One region of the Variovorax frigidus genome, then DNA from elsewhere that is predicted to be linked to it. Evidence: predicted binding sites of a transcription regulator. Region 1 holds the regulator's gene; each other region holds the start of a gene.

Region 1 (4,513 bases):
CCGATCGGCAGCGCCGAGGAGTTCGCCAATCCCAACGTGGTGAAGGTGGTGCTCGATGCACGCGGTCACGCGCTCTATTTCAGCCGCGCGCCCATTCCCTGCTGGCGCGATGGCGCCGCGCAGGCCGTGCCGAGCGATCCCGCGCCGCTGCGCCACATCGGCATCTACGGCTACCGTGCCGGCTTCATCCGGCGCTTCCCGACACTGACGCCAGCGCCGGTCGAAAGCACCGAGGCGCTGGAGCAGCTGCGCGCGCTGTGGCATGGCTTTCGCATCGCCGTGCACGTCAGCGCGGACAACCCGGGCCCGGGGATCGACACGCCGGAGGATCTGGCGCGGGTTCGCGCCCTGTTCACCGCACGCTGAGTCCCTCTGCCGCACCGCATTTCGTCACGAAAAACGCGTGCTATCCTCGACGCAACTCCGTCTTGCACAGGGCCGCATTGGCATGCACGGCGTGACAGAAATCTAAGAACCGTCCGAGGACACCATGAGACTGATTTTGTTGGGCGCCCCCGGCGCAGGTAAAGGCACGCAAGCCGCTTTCATCTGCCGCAAATACAACATTCCGCAAATCTCCACCGGCGACATGCTGCGCGCCGCCGTGAAGGCCGGCACGCCGCTGGGCCTGCAGGCCAAGGCCGTGATGGATTCGGGCGCGCTGGTCAGCGACGACCTGATCATCAACCTGGTGAAGGAGCGCATCGCGCTGCCCGATTGCGCCAGCGGTTTCCTGTTCGACGGCTTCCCGCGCACCCTGCCGCAGGCCGACGCGATGCGTGCCGCCGACGTCAAGCTCGACTACGTGCTCGAGATCGACGTGCCTTTCAGCGACATCATCGAGCGCATGAGCGGCCGCCGTTCCCACCCCGCCTCGGGCCGGACCTACCACGTCAAGTTCAACCCGCCCCAGGTGGAAGGCAAGGACGACGCGACCGGCGAAGAGCTGATCCAGCGCGAAGACGACAAGGAAGAGACCGTGCGCAAGCGGCTCGACGTCTACAGCCAGCAGACCCGGCCGCTGGTCGACTACTACGCCGCCTGGGCCAAAGCCGAACCGGCGCTCGCCCCCAAGTACCGCGCCATCAGCGGCGTCGGCACGGTCGACGAAATCACCCAGCGCGCGCTGGCTGCGCTCGGCAACTGATCGATCGCCGAGGTCGGCGTCAGGCCCCTGGCGCCGCCAGCAGCAGTTCCAGCATCAACGCGATGCGCGCCTTCACCGGCGTGAGCGCACCCGCATCGCGCAGCGCCGCGTGCGGCGTGGCGAGAATCCGGCCCTCGCTGCAACGCGTGGCGCGCACCACCGCCACGCCCTCGTCCTGCGCCTTCACGGCTGCCGTCTCCAGGGCGTGATGCAGCGAGCCATTGCCCGTGGCTGCCAGCACCAGGCCCTGCACCGCATCCGCGGCGCCTGAACGGCGTTCCTGCAGCAAGGCTTCGACGAGGCGGCCGCCAGCGCCGGCGTGACTCGTGAGGATCTCGACGCGCGGCCAGCCCGCGACATCCGTGTTCACCACCCGCGCCAGCCGCGCGGCCGCATCGGCTCGGCCCTCCGCCGTAGCGCGAAGCCATCGCACAGCGCCCTCCTCCACATAGCCCAGCGGGCCGGCATCGCCCGAAGCGAAGGCATCGAGCCGGTAGGTGTGCACCTTCCGCACGTCGACAGCGCCGTGCACCGTGCCGGCACAGGCGGCCATCACCCCGTGTGCGCCCGGCGTCGCGGCCACCGCGATCGCGTCGCGCAGGTTCTGAGGACCGTCGGGCGCCAGTGCGGTGGCCGGGCGCATGGCGCAGGTCAGCACCACCGGCTTGGTGGGCGCCAGCACCGACTGCAGGAAGAAGGCCGTTTCCTCGAGCGTGTCGGTGCCGTGCGTGATCACGACGCCGGCCACATCGTCGCGTGCGAGCCAGTGGCTGCAGCGCGCCGCCAACGCCTGCCAGACCGCGAAATCCATGTCCTTGCTGTCGAGTTGCGCGACCTGTTCGCTCCGCAGCGTCAGCCCGGCGGGCAACGCCAATGGCTGCACCAGAGCCTCGACCCCGATCTGGCCCGCCACATAGCCCAGGTTGTCGCCTGCGGACGCGGCCTGGCCGGCGATCGTGCCGCCGGTTCCCAGCACCACCACGCAAGGGATCGATTCACTTTTTGTCACCATGGCTTGCAAAGTCCGGAAAACTGTTTAAAAATACAGGCACTGGATATACAGACAGTACCAAGGAGATTCACCATGCCGTTCGCCGTCAAGCTTACCGCCCGTCAGCAGCAGATTCTGGACCTGATCCGCAGCACCATCGCCCGGACCGGGGCGCCGCCGACGCGTGCCGAAATCGCGGCCGAACTCGGCTTCAAGTCGGCCAACGCGGCCGAGGAACATCTGCAGGCGCTGGCGCGCAAGGGCGCGATCGAATTGCTCAGCGGCACCTCGCGCGGCATTCGGCTCAAGGGCGATGCGCTCCGTTCGCTCAACCAATCGCGCGACAACCAGTTCTCCCTGTCCCTGCCGGGCATGGCCCAACTGGCCCTGCCGCTCGTCGGCCGCGTCGCGGCCGGCTCGCCGATCCTGGCGCAGGAACATGTCGACCAGACCTACTACGTCGAGAACACGCTGTTCCAGCACCAGCCCGATTACCTGCTCAAGGTGCGCGGCATGTCGATGCGCGACGCCGGCATCATGGACGGCGACCTGTTGGCCGTGCAGTCCACCAAGGAGGCGCGCAACGGCCAGATCGTGGTGGCCCGCCTCGGCGACGAGGTCACGGTGAAGCGGCTCAAGCGCAACAAGCTGGTGATCGAGCTGCATGCGGAAAACCCCGACTACCCCACCATCGTGGTCCAGCCCGGCGAGCCCTTCGAGATCGAAGGCCTGGCCGTGGGGCTCATCCGCAACACGATGCTGATGTAGACCTTTTCAAATCAACGGCTGCGCCAGGTGGCGGGCGTATGGCATGAGGCCATCACCCTGTCGCAGCCGGATCGAAGCAATCCTGCCTGTGTTCAACCTCTGACTTCTGGAGTTCGCATGGGAATCGTTTTGCTCACTTTCGTGGATCTGCTCTCGCCGCTGCAATCGCTGGCCAGCCGCTGGATGCCCACGCAACGTGCACGCCGCAGCGGCGGCATCGACCTTCACTCGGACCTGCGCTACGTGGCGGTGCGCCCGTCCTGCACCGCCAAGAACATCGATGCGCCCCACGCTGCCGTGGGCACGGCGCGCGTCACCCGCCCCCTGCGCGTGGTGCGCACGGTCGATGCACAGCAGCCGGGGCGCCGCGCCGGTCGCGTGGTGATCTCGGGCCGCCTGGCCGACGTCTGCGCCGAACTCGACCGCCTCGCCGCGCTCGAGGCTGCAGAGACCATGCACAAGCCGCACGCGCTGCACTGAGTCCGTCGGTACCAGGGCCCGGCGAGGGCTCTCGACGCGCGCCGTCGCACCTCCGTGCATCCCGTTACGGGCCACGGTTGCCGTGGCATGCGCATGCTTTCGGGTGACGCGAGGCACAATGGCACGCCATGAACATTGTGATCCTCGACGACTACCAGGATGCGGTGCGCAAACTGCAATGCGCGGCCAAACTCGATGCCTACGCGGCGAAGGTCTATACCAACACGGTCCGAGGCGTCGGCCAGCTGTCGGTGCGGCTCAAGGACGCCGACGTGATCGTGCTGATCCGCGAGCGCACCCAGATCTCCAGACAACTGGTCGAGAAGCTGCCCAAGCTCAAGCTGATCTCGCAGACCGGCCGCATCGGCAACCACATCGACATCGGCGCGTGCACCGAGCAGGGTGTGGCCGTGGCCGAGGGCAGCGGCTCGCCGCTGGCGCCGGCCGAACTGACCTGGGCCCTGATCATGGCTGCGATGCGCCGGCTGCCCCAGTACATCAGCAACCTCAAGCACGGGGCCTGGCAGCAGGCGGGGCTCAAGTCGGCCTCCATGCCGCCCAACTTTGGCCTGGGCTCCGTGCTCAAGGGCAAAACGCTCTGCATCTGGGGCTACGGGCGCATCGGGCGCATGGTCGCACGCTATGGCCAGGCCTTCGGCATGCAGGTGCTGATCTGGGGCCGCGAACAGAGCCGGGGTCAGGCGCGCTCTGACGGCTTTCAGGTCGCAGCCAGCCGGGAGGACTTCTTCGCGGCCGCCGATGTGCTGACCATCCACTTGCGCCTGAACGACGAAACCCGCGGCATTTTGACGCTGGAGGACCTGTCGCGCATGAAGCCGACCGCCTTGTTCGTCAACACCTCGCGCGCCGAACTGGTCGAGCCCGATGCCCTGCTCGCGGCGCTGAACCGCGGTCGGCCCGGCATGGCGGCCATCGACGTGTTCGAGAGCGAACCACCGTTGCAGGGCCATGCGCTGCTGCGGCTGGAGAACTGCATCTGCACGCCGCACATCGGCTATGTCGAGCAGGACAGCTACGAGCAGTACTTCGGGCAGGCCTTCGACAACGTGGTGAGCTTCATTCGCGGCAACCCGACGAACATCGTGAACCCGGGCGCGTTGCAGGTC
Region 2 (4,513 bases), 880 kb from region 1:
AGCCCGACATTGCGGCGGCCAAGGCGCGCGAGTGGTTCGACGTGAACAAGGTCGACATGCTGATCGGCGGCGTGAACTCCGGTGCCGCGATCGCGATGGCCGGCGTGGCCGCGGACAAGAAGAAGCCCTACTTCGTCGTGGGCTCGGGCGCTTCCAGCCTCACCAACGAGTTCTGCTCGCCCTACACCATCCAGTACGCCTACGACACCGTGGCCATGGCGCGCGGCACGGCCAACGCCGTGGTGAAGGGCGGTGGCAAGTCCTGGTTCTTCGTGGCCGCCGACTACGCGTTCGGCGCCTCGCTGCAGAACGACGCGACCAGGGTGATCCTCGACAACGGCGGCACGGTCGTGGGTTCGGTCAAGCATCCGCTGGGCGCGAGCGATTTCTCCTCCTTCATGCTGCAGGCGCAGAGCTCCAAGGCCCAGGTGCTGGCGTTGGCCAATGCGGGCGGCGACACGGTCAACGCGCTGAAGTCCGCCGCGGAGTTCGGCATCGGCAGGAACATGAAGCTCGCCGGCATGATCATCACGATCAACGACGTGCATGCACTAGGCCTGAAGACCGCGCAGAACATGTACCTCACCGACAGCTGGTACTGGAACCAGAGCGCGGAATCGAGGGAGTGGGCACGGCGCTTCTTCGACAAGCAGAAGCGCATGCCGTCCTCCTTCCAGGCCGGCAACTACTCGGCCACGCTGCAGTACCTGAAGACCGTGACGACCGCGGGCACCGACGACGCCGACAAGGTCATGGCACAACTGCGCAAGGCCAAGTTCGACGACATGTTCGTCAAGGGCGGATGGCTGCGCGGCGACGGCCTGATGGTGCACGACATGCACCTGCTGCAGGTGAAGACCCCCGCCGAGTCGAAGGAGCCCTGGGACTACTACAAGGTCGTCGAATCGATCAAGGGCGAGGTGCCATGGACGACCAAGGCCGAATCGCGCTGCGCACGCTGGAAGGCGAGCTGAGACGCCGCGGCGGCGTTCCCGCCGCCCCCTGCAGCCGAGCCGCAGGCACCGTCCACTCCAGGCGCCGCGCCGTCTCGTTTAAGCTTCGGCGACACAGCTTTGCCGAGGTTTTCCATGCTCCAGATGCGCCCAGGTTGCGAATGCTGCGACCGCGACCTGCCCGCCGAGTCGGCGGACGCCCGGATCTGCTCCTTCGAGTGCACCTTCTGCAGCGATTGCGCGGAACGCCACCTCGCCGGCACCTGCCCCAACTGCGGCGGCGAACTGATCCGCCGCCCGCGCCGGCCGACGGACAAGCTGGCGAAGTCGCCGGCCTCGACCGAGCGCGTGTTGAAGCCCGCGGGTTGCGTAGCGGCGCAACCACCGATGCCGATGGTGTGAACGTCGATCGCATCGTTGCGATCCGAGCCTCTGCGCGTTCCGAGGCGCTTCAGAACAGGCTGCCCTGCCCCGCCGCACCCGGCGGCCTGAAGGCGCCGAGGTCCAGCGGGATGCGCTGGCGGTTGAAGCCGATGCGATGGGTGGCCTTCTCGAAACGCTGGCGGATCAGGTCGGCCCACAGACCGCTGCCCTTCATGCGGGTGGCGAAGTCGGCGTCGTAGTCCTTGCCGCCGCGCATCTCGTGGATGCGCGCCATCACGCGCGCCGCGCGGTCCGGGTAGTGCAGTTCGAGCCACTGCTTGAACAGCGGCGCCACTTCCCAGGGCAGCCGCACCACGGTGTAGAAGGCGCAGCGCGCGCCCGCCTCCCAGGCGGCCTCGAGCACCTTCTCCATGTCGTCGGTGATGAACGGGATCTGCGGCGCCACGCTCACCCCCACCGGCACGCCCGCCTCGGCCAGCGTGCGGATGGTGCGCAGCCGCCGGTGCGGCGCCGCGGCGCGCGGCTCGAGCTTGCGCGCCAGGGCGGCGTCGAGCGTGGTGATGGTGACGTAGACCGCGGCCAGGTGCTGGGCCGCCATCGGCGCGATCAGGTCGAGGTCCTGCTCGACCGCGCTGGACTTGGTGACCAGGCCGAAGGGATGGCGGGTTTCCTGCAGCACCTCGATCACCGCGCGGGTCAGCCGCAGCTCGCGCTCGATCGGCTGATAGCAGTCGGTCGCGGTGCCGATCGCGATCTGGCTGGGACGGTAGCCTTTGCGCCCCAGCTCGGTGCGCAGCACCTCGGCGATGTTGCGCTTGGCGATCAGCTTGGTCTCGAAGTCCAGGCCGGGCGAGAGATTGAGATAGCTGTGGGTGGGCCGCGCGAAGCAGTAGATGCAGCCGTGCTCGCAGCCGCGGTAGGGGTTGAGCGAGCGGTCGAAGGGGATGTCGGGCGAATCGTTCTCGCTGAGCACCGACTTCGCGTCTTCGAAACGCACCTCGGTCTGCAGCGGCAGCAGCGCTTCGGCGGCCGTCTCGTCGAGCGAGCCCCAGCCGTCGTCGCTGGCCTCGCGCACGTCGCGCTCGAAGCGGTGGGCCAGGCGAGTGGCCGCGCCGCGGCCCTTGAGGGCATGCAGGGGGATGAAGGTGTCGGACATGAAAAATACTGTATTTTCATACAGTATCATCCTTGATTGGCCGACGGTAAAGTCCCCATGTGTGACTTTGCTTTACATCTGCGGTCCTGTCCTGCAATGCCGGGCCCGCAGATGCATTAAGTTACCAAGCCTTATTCCTACCTCTTTGGACATACAAGAATGAAACCGACTAGCACCACCCGCAAGCACCTCTGGATCGTCGCCGCCACCGCCTGCGCCGTCCTGACCCTCACTGCTTGCGGCAAGGCCGGCGATGCTGCATCGAGCGTGAGCGCGGCGGCCTCGGCCGTCGGGGACAAGGTCAAATCGGCCGCCAGCAACGTGGACGTCGGGCAGGCGACCAGCGCCAAACTCAATGGCTACACGCAGGGCTACAACAAGCTGATCGGCACCTTCGGCCTGCCCGAGACCCACGAGCGCTACCTCAAGCTCAACATTCCCAAGCGCAAGGCCACCGAGAACCTCTCGATCAGCGCGGGCTGGGTCGACCTGGCGCTGGAGCAGCTGAAGAAGGCGCGCGCCTTGCCCGCGTCCGAACTGGACACGCTCGACCAGAGCGCCGACGCGCTGATCAAGGAACTCGGCACGCTCGTGACCCAGCTCAAGTCGCTGGAGGTCTACTACAGTTCCAAGGCCTACCAGGAAGACGACCTCGCCAAGGGCAAGGCGCAGGATGCGGACGTGCGCGCCGCCTTCGACAGGAGCACGGCCAGCATGAAGAGCTTCAGCACCGTGCTGGGTGCCGAAGAAAAGAAGCGCAGCGTTGCCATGCTGGCCAAGCTGAAGGCCTCGGGCGACGTGCTCGGCTACAACACCAAGCTGGGCCTGCAGCAGGCCGAGGAAGTGGTGTCGCTCTTCGACAGCGAAGCCGACATCCGCGACCCGGCCAAATACCAGGCCGCCGATGCGATCGTGGCCTCGCTCGACAAGACCCTGGCCGAACAGCGCGAGCTCTACGCTGCCGCCAAGGACAAGGAGCCGCGTCCGGATTCGGCCCACGAGAGCACCGGCTCGTCGCTGGTTTCCTTCATCGGCACCTACCGCACGATGAAGCAGGCCAAGACCGCCAAGGCCTTCAACGACATGGTCAAGAAGTACAACGACGCGGTGTCCAGCGCCAATCGCCTGCGCGGCTGAGTCCGCCCCTTCGCCCGTCTGCGCCGCCGGGGGCGCGGCGGGTTCCTGCCTGCACCTCGGCCGTGGCATGAAAGGTGCAAATAGCTCCTGTCCGACAAGGCAAAGGGCGCTCGGCGGCCCATTCATGGTCGGGCATACGGTTCAATGAACACTGTCGCAAGGGCGCCGCCGGAATTCGCCGGACCCGCCTGCGCAGGAGGAATCCACCCGTGCACATCCCATCCCCACGCCTGAGCGATCAGGACGTCTGGCTTTTCCGTGAAGGCACGCATGCAGGGATGCATCGCGCCATGGGTTGCCAGATGCAGCCCGAGGGCGGCGCGACCTTCGCGGTCTGGGCGCCCAACGCCCGCGCCGTCTCCGTGGTGGCCGACTGGAACGGCTGGAACGACACCGCCCTGCGGCTCGAGCCGCGTTCCGACGCCAGCGGCATCTGGGAGGGCTTCTCGCCCGATGCGACGCGCGGCGCGGTCTACAAGTACCGTGTCTTCGCGCAGGACGGCCATTCGGTCGACAAGGCCGACCCCTTCGGCTTCTATGCCGAGCATCCACCGGCCACCGGTTCACGCGTCTGGTCGCTCGACGACTACGAATGGAACGACGCCGACTGGATGCAGCGGCGCGGCCCGAAGAACGCGCTCGATGCACCAATGTCGGTCTACGAACTGCATCCCGGCTCCTGGCAACGCCAGGGCGGCGAGATGCTGGGCTGGCGCGAGCTCGCCGAGCGCCTGGCGGCCTACGTGGTCGACATGGGCTTCACGCACGTCGAACTGATGCCGGTGACCGAGCATCCCTTCTACGGCTCGTGGGGCTACCAGACCACCGGCTATTTCGCACCCACGGCGCGCTACGGCACGCCGCAGGACTTCATGGCTTTCGT
Region 3 (4,513 bases), on a different contig from region 1:
AGTTCAGGCATAGATCCCCTGCAGGAACCAGCGCACACCGTCGGCTTCGCCACGGCGCGACGGACGTTGGCGGAACACCCACACCAGGCCGGCCTCGGGGCTCTGGGCCACGTAGTAGTCGCGCAGCGCCGGGTGCCCGCCCTCGTCCTGCACGCCATCGCCCCACCAGCCGGCTTCGAGCCGCTGCGGGCCGATCAGCTGCTGCAGCCGGCCCTGGTACCAAGGGTGGCCGTCGCGCATTTCAAGCGGCAGCGGCTCGCGCAGCAGCCAGGGCGGCAGCAGGCTGTCGGGCTGCTGGCGGGCATGGGCCTTCTTCGCGGGCGGAACCACCTTCTGCAAGGCCGGGCGCCAGTCCTGCATGGCTTCGGGCCGGTGGTCGGCCTGCGGTACGGGCACCTGCACCGCCCGTGGACCGAGCCGTGCGCTGAGCCGCTCGACCATCTCGTGCAGCTTGTCGCCCTTGCGGTTGTCCTCGGGCAGGAAGCTGGTGCTGGCGCCGGCCCAGGGCTGGGTGTCGAGCGAACGCAGGCGCAGCCAGCTCGCGGGCGCGGCCAGCTTGGTGAGCGCCAGCCGCTCGCTCATCAGGCGGCGCAGGTGCGCCATGTCCTGGGTGGGTTCGGCCGTGCGCACCGTGATGTTCTGGTACGGCGGCAGGTCGACGCCGTCGTAGCGCTTGAGGTCCAGCGTCCATTCGAGTTCGAGCGCCAGTGCGCCGCGCTGTCGCGCGCGCAGCCAGATCTGCAGCGCCGCCAGCAGCCGGTTGGCCGACCACATGAGTTCGTGTGCGTTCTCGGCCAGCGCGGGCAGCTCGAGTTTCTGCTCGAACACGTCGGGCAGCGTGAGCCAGGTGTGACGCTCGGGGTGCAGGCCCCAGGCGCAATCGAGCGCCTCGCGCAGTGCCGCGCCGAAGCGCCGAGACAGCCCGCCGCGCGGCAGCGCCGCCACGTCGCCCCAGGTGCGGCAGCCCATGCGCGCCAGCACGTCGAGGTGCGGGCGGGCGACCGTGAGCGTGTGCAGCGGCAAGGCGGCCGGGATGTCGGCCGGCGGCTGCTGGCCCAGCGCGAACAACCGCAACCGGGCCAGCGCGACCAGCGCGTTGGCGCCCTGCACTTTCTGCAGTCGGCTGTCGGGCACGGGGTTCCAGGTGGTCATGAGGCGCATCAAAGGCTGCTGCCCGCCCCAGAGCCGCTCGCAGGCCGAAACCTCGAGCACCAGCGCCTCGTCGAGCCAGGCCACGCGCGGTGTGAACTGCAGCGCCCACCAGCCCAGGGTTTCGAGGGACATCGGCAAGGCGGCCGGGGTCGGTGCGGCGTCTTGAGCCGCCTCCTTGGCCTCAGCCCACCAGCGCAAGGCGATCCACTGCATGGGCGCCCTCCTCTCTGCGGCGGCGCAGGTCGAGACGGACCACGGTCGCGCCTTGCGTTGCGGGAAGGGGCGCCACCGCCCCCTGACGGCGGCGCTGGCTGGCGGCCAGCAAGGCCGTCATGCGCGTGCTGCGTGCCGGCAGACTCAAGGGCTGCGCGAGCGGCGGGCCGCGGCGCTTGAGCAGGTGCACGTCCATTCGCCCGTCTTCCGCCGACACCAGCTGCAGCCGCAACCGCGCCGGCGAGGCCGATGGCGCCACGGACTCGGGCCGCATCACGAACAGCAGGCCTTCGTGCTGGGCGGCCGCGAGCTGCAGCCGGCGCAGTTCGCTGGCGCGCGCCTGCGGCAGCCAGGCCAGCACGGCGGCCACGTCGGCACAGCGCAGCGCCTGCTCGCAGGCCCAGGTGCACTCGGCCGAGGTCTGGCCCCGAACCCACATCAGCGCCGCACTCGGCAAGCCGCCCGCCGCCAGCGCCGGCCCGAAAGGCTCGTAGGGCGCGCCGATCAGCATGACCGGTCCGCCCCGCTGCGTCACCGCGCGCGCCAGCGCGGGCAGCAGCAGCGACCACACATGCGCCTCGGGCCGGGCCTGCAGCAACTCGGTCATGGCGCCCACGGGCCAGCCGCCACCGGGCAGTTCGGCATCGAGCGCCGCATGGCCCGTGCCCAGCACCGGCAGGTCGGCCACGCCCAGCTCGTCGCCGCGCCAGACGTTGTGCCGGGCGGAAACGAAGGACGAGGAGATGGAAGGCAGGCCCATGGTGAATCAACAGTTAACTGTATTTTTATACAGTATTTCGTCGGGCGCCATGTTTTGTGGCTATCAGGATCCGCGGGCGGGTCGAGGCCACCGGATTGACCTTTCGCCCCGCACTTCGTCAGGTCAGGCGCGCGGCGCTAAGCTCGCGCGCGTTGCCGCAACGGCGTTCTCTTTCTTTCTGCGCATCACGCGCCCTTTCCATGCATTTCCTGCCTCGGCGTCTGGCCGCCTGCTTCTTCACTGCCGTCCTGGGCCTGCTCGCGACCGGCTGCGCCACCGGGAACGAATGCGATCCGCGCCATGCCGCATCGCCCCAGAGCGGCGGCGAATGCCGCTTCCGCAACATGCCCAATCCGCAGGCCTTGCCCTCGGAAAGCGGCTGGAAGATCTGGTCGCGCTTCATCACCGCGACCAAGGAAGGCACCGTGCCGGTCGACCCGATCCCGGTGCGCCGGCTCGACCGTGCCGCGCTCGATGCGCTCGACCCCGCGGCCAACCACGTGGTGCGCCTGGGCCATTCGTCGCATCTGCTCAAGCTGCACGGCAAGTACTGGCTGATCGACCCGGTGTTCAGCGAGCGCGCCTCGCCGGTCCAGTGGTTCGGGCCCAAGCGCTTTCATGCGCCGCCGCTCACGTTGGCCGACCTGCCGCCGATCGAGGGGCTGATCCTCTCCCACGACCACTACGACCACCTCGACCTGGCCGCCATCGATGCATTGCGCGAGCGCGTGCAGCGCTACTTCGTGCCGCTGGGCGTGGGCGCCCGGCTGCGCGATGCAGGCGTGGGGCGCGAGCGCATCGAGGAGTTCGACTGGTGGCAGGCGAGCCGCCATGGCGCGGTGCAGATCACCGCCACGCCCTCGCAGCATTTCTCGGGGCGCACGCTCTGGGACCGCGACAGCACGCTCTGGGCCTCGTGGGTGATCGAGAGCGGCGGCGAGCGCATCTTCTACAGCGGCGACTCGGGCTATTTCCCGGGCTTCGCACAGATCGGTGAACGCTTCGGCGGCTTCGACCTCGCGCTGATGGAAAACGGCGCCTACGACAACTACTGGCCGGCGGTGCACATGACGCCCGAGCAGACGGTGCAGGCCTTTCGCGACCTGCGCGGCAAGCTGCTCTACCTGGTGCACAACAGCACCTTCGACCTGGCCTTCCACACCTGGCGCGACCCGCTCGACCGCGCCGCCACCCTCGCGCAGCAGAGCGGCATCGCGCTGGCCACGCCCGAGATCGGCGAGGTGCTGACGCTGGGAAAACCGCGCACCAACGTGCTGTGGTGGAAGAACCTGCGTTAAGCGCAGTCGACAGGCCCCGGACGCTCGCGGCTCAACGCCGAGCGGAAATGAAGACAGGCTCCGCGGGATTCGAAGGCACGTGCCGATCCTTCCAATTCAGGATCCTGGATTCCATGGCGTACCACAAGGCGTAAGCAATGCAGAAGCTCAGCACCGCGGCGACCAATGTCTGGACCACCGCTTCACTGCGCCGTGACAATTCCCATGCGCCGACCCACCGGGTCGCGATATACAACACCGGGTAGTGGATCAGGTACAGGCTGAAACTCACCATGCCCACGGACCGCAGCCATTGGATGCGGAGCGCGCTCAACCACCACGATGATTGGCCGGATTTTCGCAACACCGAAAACACCAGCAATGCCAACCCGACATCGGCCAACACGAGACCGACCGTGGCGATCATCCGGTTGGACGGGGCGCCTTTCAGCGGGATCCAAAGTGCCAGGGCCGCCACCGCCACGACGATTGCAAGCGCATCGAAGGTCCGATCGAAACGCTTCCACTTGTCAATGTCCTGTTGCCGGGCGTGCATCAGCAATGCCACGACCGAGCCATACGCCAAGGCATCCATTCGACAGTAGAAGGTGTAGAACTCCGGATAGTCCGGCGTATGCAGCCAAAACCGAAAGAGCGGCGCGGCGACGATCATCGCCAGCAGGATCAAGGCGAATACCCTTGGCGTCGCGTAGCGCACGATGGGGGCCCAGAAGCTGTAGTACAGCTCCTCTACCGAAAGGGACCACAGCACCGCGAGTCCCAAATGGACCGGCGCGATGACGGCGAACTTCAGCTCAGGGGGCTGACCCACGAAAAGGCTGGTATAAAAAAATGCGTACTGTCCCCACAGCGCGAGCGTTCCAGGCTTACCCGAAAGAATGGAAACGGCCAGGTAAATAGCGAGCATCAGAAAATAGACGGGGAATATTCTCAGCGCTCGCCGCCCATAGAAAACCAGGAAATAATTATCCTGGCCCCGCATCCTTATCAGGATGCTGGTGATCAGGAAACCGGACAATACAAAGAAGAGATCCACGCCAAGCCATCCGTGCCGCGCGCCGGTTGCCGGCAGCCAGGACAGGTAATGCTG
Region 4 (4,513 bases), on a different contig from region 1:
GATGGCCTCGTCCGCGCGGCGCAGGCTCAGCAGGGGCCCGGGCGAGACCGACGCAGGGGAAAGCGCCGCTGGCGGGGCGGCGGGAACGACCGGTTCAGTCATGGATCTTGAAGTGTGGGTGTCGACCGAAGCGGGCGTTCAGCGCGTCATCGCGGCGCGTACCTTGTCGTACATGCCGGGCGTGAGGCCGGGCACCTTGGCGTAGGCGACCTTGGCCTTCTCGGCGAAGGCCTTGCGGTCGACGTCGGTGACGAACTGCACGCCGGCCTTCTTCATCTCGTCGGCGTACGCCGCGTCGGAGGCGAGCGTGAGCTGCGTCAGTTCGGCGCCGGCCTTTTTGCCTTCTTCGAGCAGCACGGTCTGCAGGTCGGGCGGCAGGCTCTTGAAGAAGTCGGTGCTGGTGACCATGGCCACGTACATCGTCTGGTGGGCCGTGGTCGACAGCACCTTGCGCACTTCGTAGAGCTTGGAGCCGACCAGCGAGCCGTAGTTGGCCTCGGCCGCATCGACCACGTTGGTCTGCAGCGCGTTGTAGACCTCGCCCCATGGCAATGCGGTGGGCCGGCCGCCGAAGGCGGTGAAGGTCTCGAGCATGATCGGCGACGGCGGCACGCGCAGCGTCATGCCGGCCATGTCGGCGGGCGTGCGCACCGGCTTGCTGCCGAGTACGTGGCGCACGCCGAACAGGCCGTCGGCCACGATCAGCTTCATGCCCTGCTGCTCGAGGCGGCCCGACATTTCCTTGAACACGTCGGAGGCGAACAGCTTCCGGGCCTCGTCCTGGCTGCCGTAGAGGTAGGGGCCGGCGAGGATGCCGAGGTCGGGCACGAACTGGCTCAGCTGGCCGTAGTCGGTCACGCTCAACACGCGGGCACCGCCCTTGATCATCTCGTTGACCTTCTTCTGCGGGCCCAGCTGGTCGCCCGTGAAGATGTTCAGCGTGATGCGCCCGCCCGAGCGCTCCTTCACGCGGTCGGCGAAGGAATGCATCACCTTCACGACCGGCTCGTTGGGGTTCACCTGCGAGGTGGAGAAGCGCAGGCTGTAGTTCTGCGCGGCCGCGGGCGCGACGGCGCCGAGGGCCAGCGCCAGACCGGCGGCGAGGGTGGACAGGGTCGAAACGACGGTGCGGCGGGAGGTCATGGTTGTCTCCAGGGGAGCGCGCTCGGGGCGCATTGGTGTAATTCCTATATAAACTATCAGTTCATGTATGAAATGATGATGGCAGATGGATGTGTTGTCGATTAGGGTTTTCCGCGACAAGGCAGCCGTATGCCAACTCATATGAACCTATCGTTTGCTCATGTCTGATTCATCGACTCTGGAAGATCTGCCGCTGGCGGGCCTGCGCGTGCTGGATTTCAGCCAGTTCCTGGCCGGCCCTTCGTGTGCGCTGCGTCTCGCCGATCTGGGCGCCGACGTGGTCAAGGTCGAGCGCCCCGACGGCGGCGACCTGTGCCGCGGCCTGGTGCTGGCCGACCAGACCTTCGAGGGCGACAGCGCGCTGTTCCACACCATCAACCGGCGCAAGCGCAGCTTCGCGGCCGACCTGAAGGCGCCGGCCGACCTGGCGCGCGTGAAGGCGCTGATCGAACGCGCCGACGTGATGATCCATAACTTCCGCCCCGGCGTGATGGAGCGCATCGGCCTCGATGCGGCCAGTGTGCTGGCGCTCAACCCGCGCATCGTCTACGCGGCCGTCACCGGCTACGGCGACGAGGGCCCGTGGCGCGACAAGCCCGGGCAGGACCTGCTGGTGCAATCGCTCTCGGGCCTGGCCTGGCTGGGCGGCGACGCGCAGGCCGACGGCAGCGGCCCGCCGGTGCCGGCCGGCGTCTCGATGATCGACGTGATCACCGGCGCGCACCTGGTGCAGGGCATCCTCGCGGCGCTGCTGCGGCGCGGCGTGACCGGGCGCGGCGGACGCGTCGACGTGAGCCTGCTCGAGTCGGCCCTCGACCTGCAGTTCGAGCCCTTCACCGCCTTCCTCAACGGCGACGGCACGCAGCCCGCGCGCACCGCCGAGAACCATGCGAGCGTGCACGGCGCCGCGCCCTACGGCATCTACCGCACGCGCGACGGCTTCATGGCGGTCGCGATGACGCCGATGGACAGGCTCGCCGCCCTGATCGGCAGCCAGGCGCTGGCCGCGCTGGCCGCCGACCGCAGCGGCTGGTTCAGGAACCGCGACGCGCTCAAGCAGCAGCTGCAGCAGGACCTGCTGGCGCAGGACAGCGCGCACTGGCTCGCGATCCTCGAGCCGGCCGGCGTGTGGAGCGCCGACGTGCTGCGCTGGCCGCAACTCACCGCGCACCCGGCCTTCGCCGCGCTGGGCATGACGCAGACCATCCGCAGCGCGAGCGGCGCCACGATGCAGACCACGCGCTGCCCGATCCGCATCGACGGCCGGCGGATCTACAGCGACCAGGGCGCGCCGCGCCTGGGCGCCGACACCGAAGCCGTCGCACGCGAATACGGCCTGCCTTCCTCACCCTCCTCCTCTTCTTCTTTCGCACCATGACCCACGAGCAATTCTTCGAAGACTACGTGCCGGGCGCCACGCGCACCACCACCGGCCGCACCATCACCGAAGCCGACATCGTGCTGCACGCCGGCCAGACCGGCGACTTCTTCCCCCACCACATGGACGCCGCCTGGTGCGCCACGCAGGACTTCGGCCAGCGCATCGCGCACGGCACGCTGGTCTTCAGCGTGGGCATCGGCCTGACGGCCACGGTGATCAACCCGCGCGCCATGTCCTATGGCTACGACCGCCTGCGCTTCGTGAAGCCGGTGTTCATCGGCGACACGATCTACTCGAAAGTAGCGATCACCGACAAGCGCGACCACCCCAAGCGCAGCAGCCACGGCATCGTGGTCGAGACCGTGACCGTCACCAACCAGCGGCAGGAAACGGTGCTGGTCTGCGAGCACCTGCACATCGTCGAAAGGCGTGCGGCACAGGGCTAAACTGATCGGCCCATGAAGAACACCGCCGCCCCCGAGACCGACGACACCGACGCCGAACGCCGCCCCAAGTACGCGGTGCCGGCGGTCGAGAAAGCGCTCGACGTGCTCGAGCTGCTGTCGGCGCAGGCGGTGCCGATGACGCAGGCGCAGCTCGCGCGCGCGCTGGGCCGCGAACCCAGCGAACTGTTCCGCATGCTGAGCGCACTGGAGGCACGCGGCTACCTGCGGCGCGAGGACAACGGCGGCTACGTGCTCACGCTCAAGCTGTTCGAACTGAGCCGCACCCACTCGCCGCACGAACAGTTGCTGCGCGCGGCCACCGCGCCGATGCGTGAACTGGTCGACAACATCCGCGAGTCCTGCCACCTGAGCGTGCTGCACCGCGACCAGCTGCTGGTGCTGACGCAGGTCGACGCGCCGACCTCGATCCGGCTGTCGGTCGAGGCCGGCTCGCTGCATTCGGCGGTCGACACCCTGTCGGGCCAGGTGCTGCTGGCCAATGCGCCCGATGACGAGCGCGACGAGCTGCTCGGCCGCCGCGCCGAGTACCAGCGCCGCAGCGCCGACGAACGCACGACCTACCTCGCGCTGCTGGCCAAGATGCGCGCCGACGGCTGGGGCTACGCCGAGAACGCGCGCTTCGTGGGCGGGCGCGACCTGAGCGTGCCGGTCGGCAACGCACGCGGCCGCACCCGCGCCGTGCTGACCATCGCGTCGCTGCGCGGCACCCATACGGCGCACGACGACCTGTTCGACCTGCTGCCGCGGCTGCAGAAATGCGCCGAGGACATCGGGCGCATCGCGGGCATCGCGTAGGGCCAGCGTTCCGCAGGCGCAACAGCCTGTCTTCCGCACCGGCCTTTGCCCCGGCAGATCCGACCCCATATTCGATGGATCGCCGCGTCCCCTCGGACCGGCGCACACAAGGAAGACCCGCCATGACCGACCCCATCGTCCAGATCAAGCCCCTCGGCTTTCCGTGGGAGACCATCGACCCGTTCCTGTTCTGCGCCTACCACGACGACGCCTACCCCGCGGCCAACGGCGCGATGGGTCCGGCCGCCTCGCTGGCCGGCCGCGCCATCGGCCAGGACTTCAGCCGCAAGGACGGCTGGAGCATGTACCACGGTGAAGAGATCCCCGGCTTCCCAGGTCATCCGCATCGCGGCTTCGAGACCGTGACCATCGTGCGCAAGGGCCTGATCGACCATTCCGACTCGCTGGGCGCGGCCGCGCGCTTCGGCGGCGGCGACGTGCAGTGGCTGACCGCCGGCAAGGGCATCGTGCATTCGGAGATGTTCCCGCTGCTCGACGCGGCCGCACCCAATCCGCTCGAACTGTTCCAGATCTGGCTCAACCTGCCGGCCAGCCACAAGATGGTGGCGCCGCACTTCACCATGTTCTGGGCCGAGGACGTGCCGCGCTTCACCGCCACCGACGGCGAGGGCCGCAGCACCGACGTGGCCTGCGTGGCCGGCCGCATCGGACCGGTGGACGGCGCACCGGGCGCCACCGACGGCCCGCTCGCGCCGCCGCCCGATTC

The links. Region 1 encodes LexA, which represses DNA repair genes until DNA is damaged. Its sites were predicted from a motif close to ACTGTATNNNNATACAGT; they were not measured.
Region 2: ACSFBC_RS05070 (PA0069 family radical SAM protein) is a predicted target of LexA. The motif match lies at 2,501-2,518, and genes of this name have one in related genera.
Region 3: imuA (translesion DNA synthesis-associated protein ImuA) is a predicted target of LexA. The motif match lies at 2,142-2,159, and genes of this name have one in related genera.
Region 4: ACSFBC_RS19470 (C4-dicarboxylate TRAP transporter substrate-binding protein) is a predicted target of LexA. The motif match lies at 1,187-1,204, and genes of this name have one in related genera.

What each region holds. Positions count from the first base shown of each region.
Region 1 covers NZ_JBPJZF010000001.1:197,146-201,658, reverse strand. Annotated here, with positions in the region: gene kdsB (3-deoxy-manno-octulosonate cytidylyltransferase) at 1-366, shown strand, start outside; gene adk (adenylate kinase) at 491-1,147, shown strand; gene ACSFBC_RS00890 (asparaginase) at 1,167-2,159, opposite strand; gene lexA (transcriptional repressor LexA) at 2,232-2,906, shown strand; gene ACSFBC_RS00880 (hypothetical protein) at 3,024-3,386, shown strand; gene ACSFBC_RS00875 (D-2-hydroxyacid dehydrogenase family protein) at 3,515-4,513, shown strand, end outside.
Region 2 covers NZ_JBPJZF010000001.1:1,077,653-1,082,165, forward strand. Annotated here, with positions in the region: gene ACSFBC_RS05060 (ABC transporter substrate-binding protein) at 1-974, shown strand, start outside; gene ACSFBC_RS05065 (DUF1272 domain-containing protein) at 1,089-1,355, shown strand; gene ACSFBC_RS05070 (PA0069 family radical SAM protein) at 1,405-2,493, opposite strand; gene ACSFBC_RS05075 (DUF3829 domain-containing protein) at 2,653-3,630, shown strand; gene glgB (1,4-alpha-glucan branching protein GlgB) at 3,846-4,513, shown strand, end outside.
Region 3 covers NZ_JBPJZF010000004.1:16,230-20,742, forward strand. Annotated here, with positions in the region: gene ACSFBC_RS12505 (error-prone DNA polymerase) at 1-11, opposite strand, end outside; gene ACSFBC_RS12510 (DNA polymerase Y subunit UmuC family protein) at 4-1,365, opposite strand; gene imuA (translesion DNA synthesis-associated protein ImuA) at 1,334-2,125, opposite strand; gene ACSFBC_RS12520 (MBL fold metallo-hydrolase) at 2,326-3,423, shown strand; gene ACSFBC_RS12525 (acyltransferase family protein) at 3,455-4,513, opposite strand, start outside.
Region 4 covers NZ_JBPJZF010000006.1:296,036-300,548, forward strand. Annotated here, with positions in the region: gene ACSFBC_RS19465 (TRAP transporter small permease) at 1-102, opposite strand, end outside; gene ACSFBC_RS19470 (C4-dicarboxylate TRAP transporter substrate-binding protein) at 139-1,143, opposite strand; gene ACSFBC_RS19475 (CaiB/BaiF CoA transferase family protein) at 1,304-2,521, shown strand; gene ACSFBC_RS19480 (MaoC family dehydratase) at 2,518-2,970, shown strand; gene ACSFBC_RS19485 (IclR family transcriptional regulator) at 2,983-3,786, shown strand; gene ACSFBC_RS19490 (pirin family protein) at 3,909-4,513, shown strand, end outside.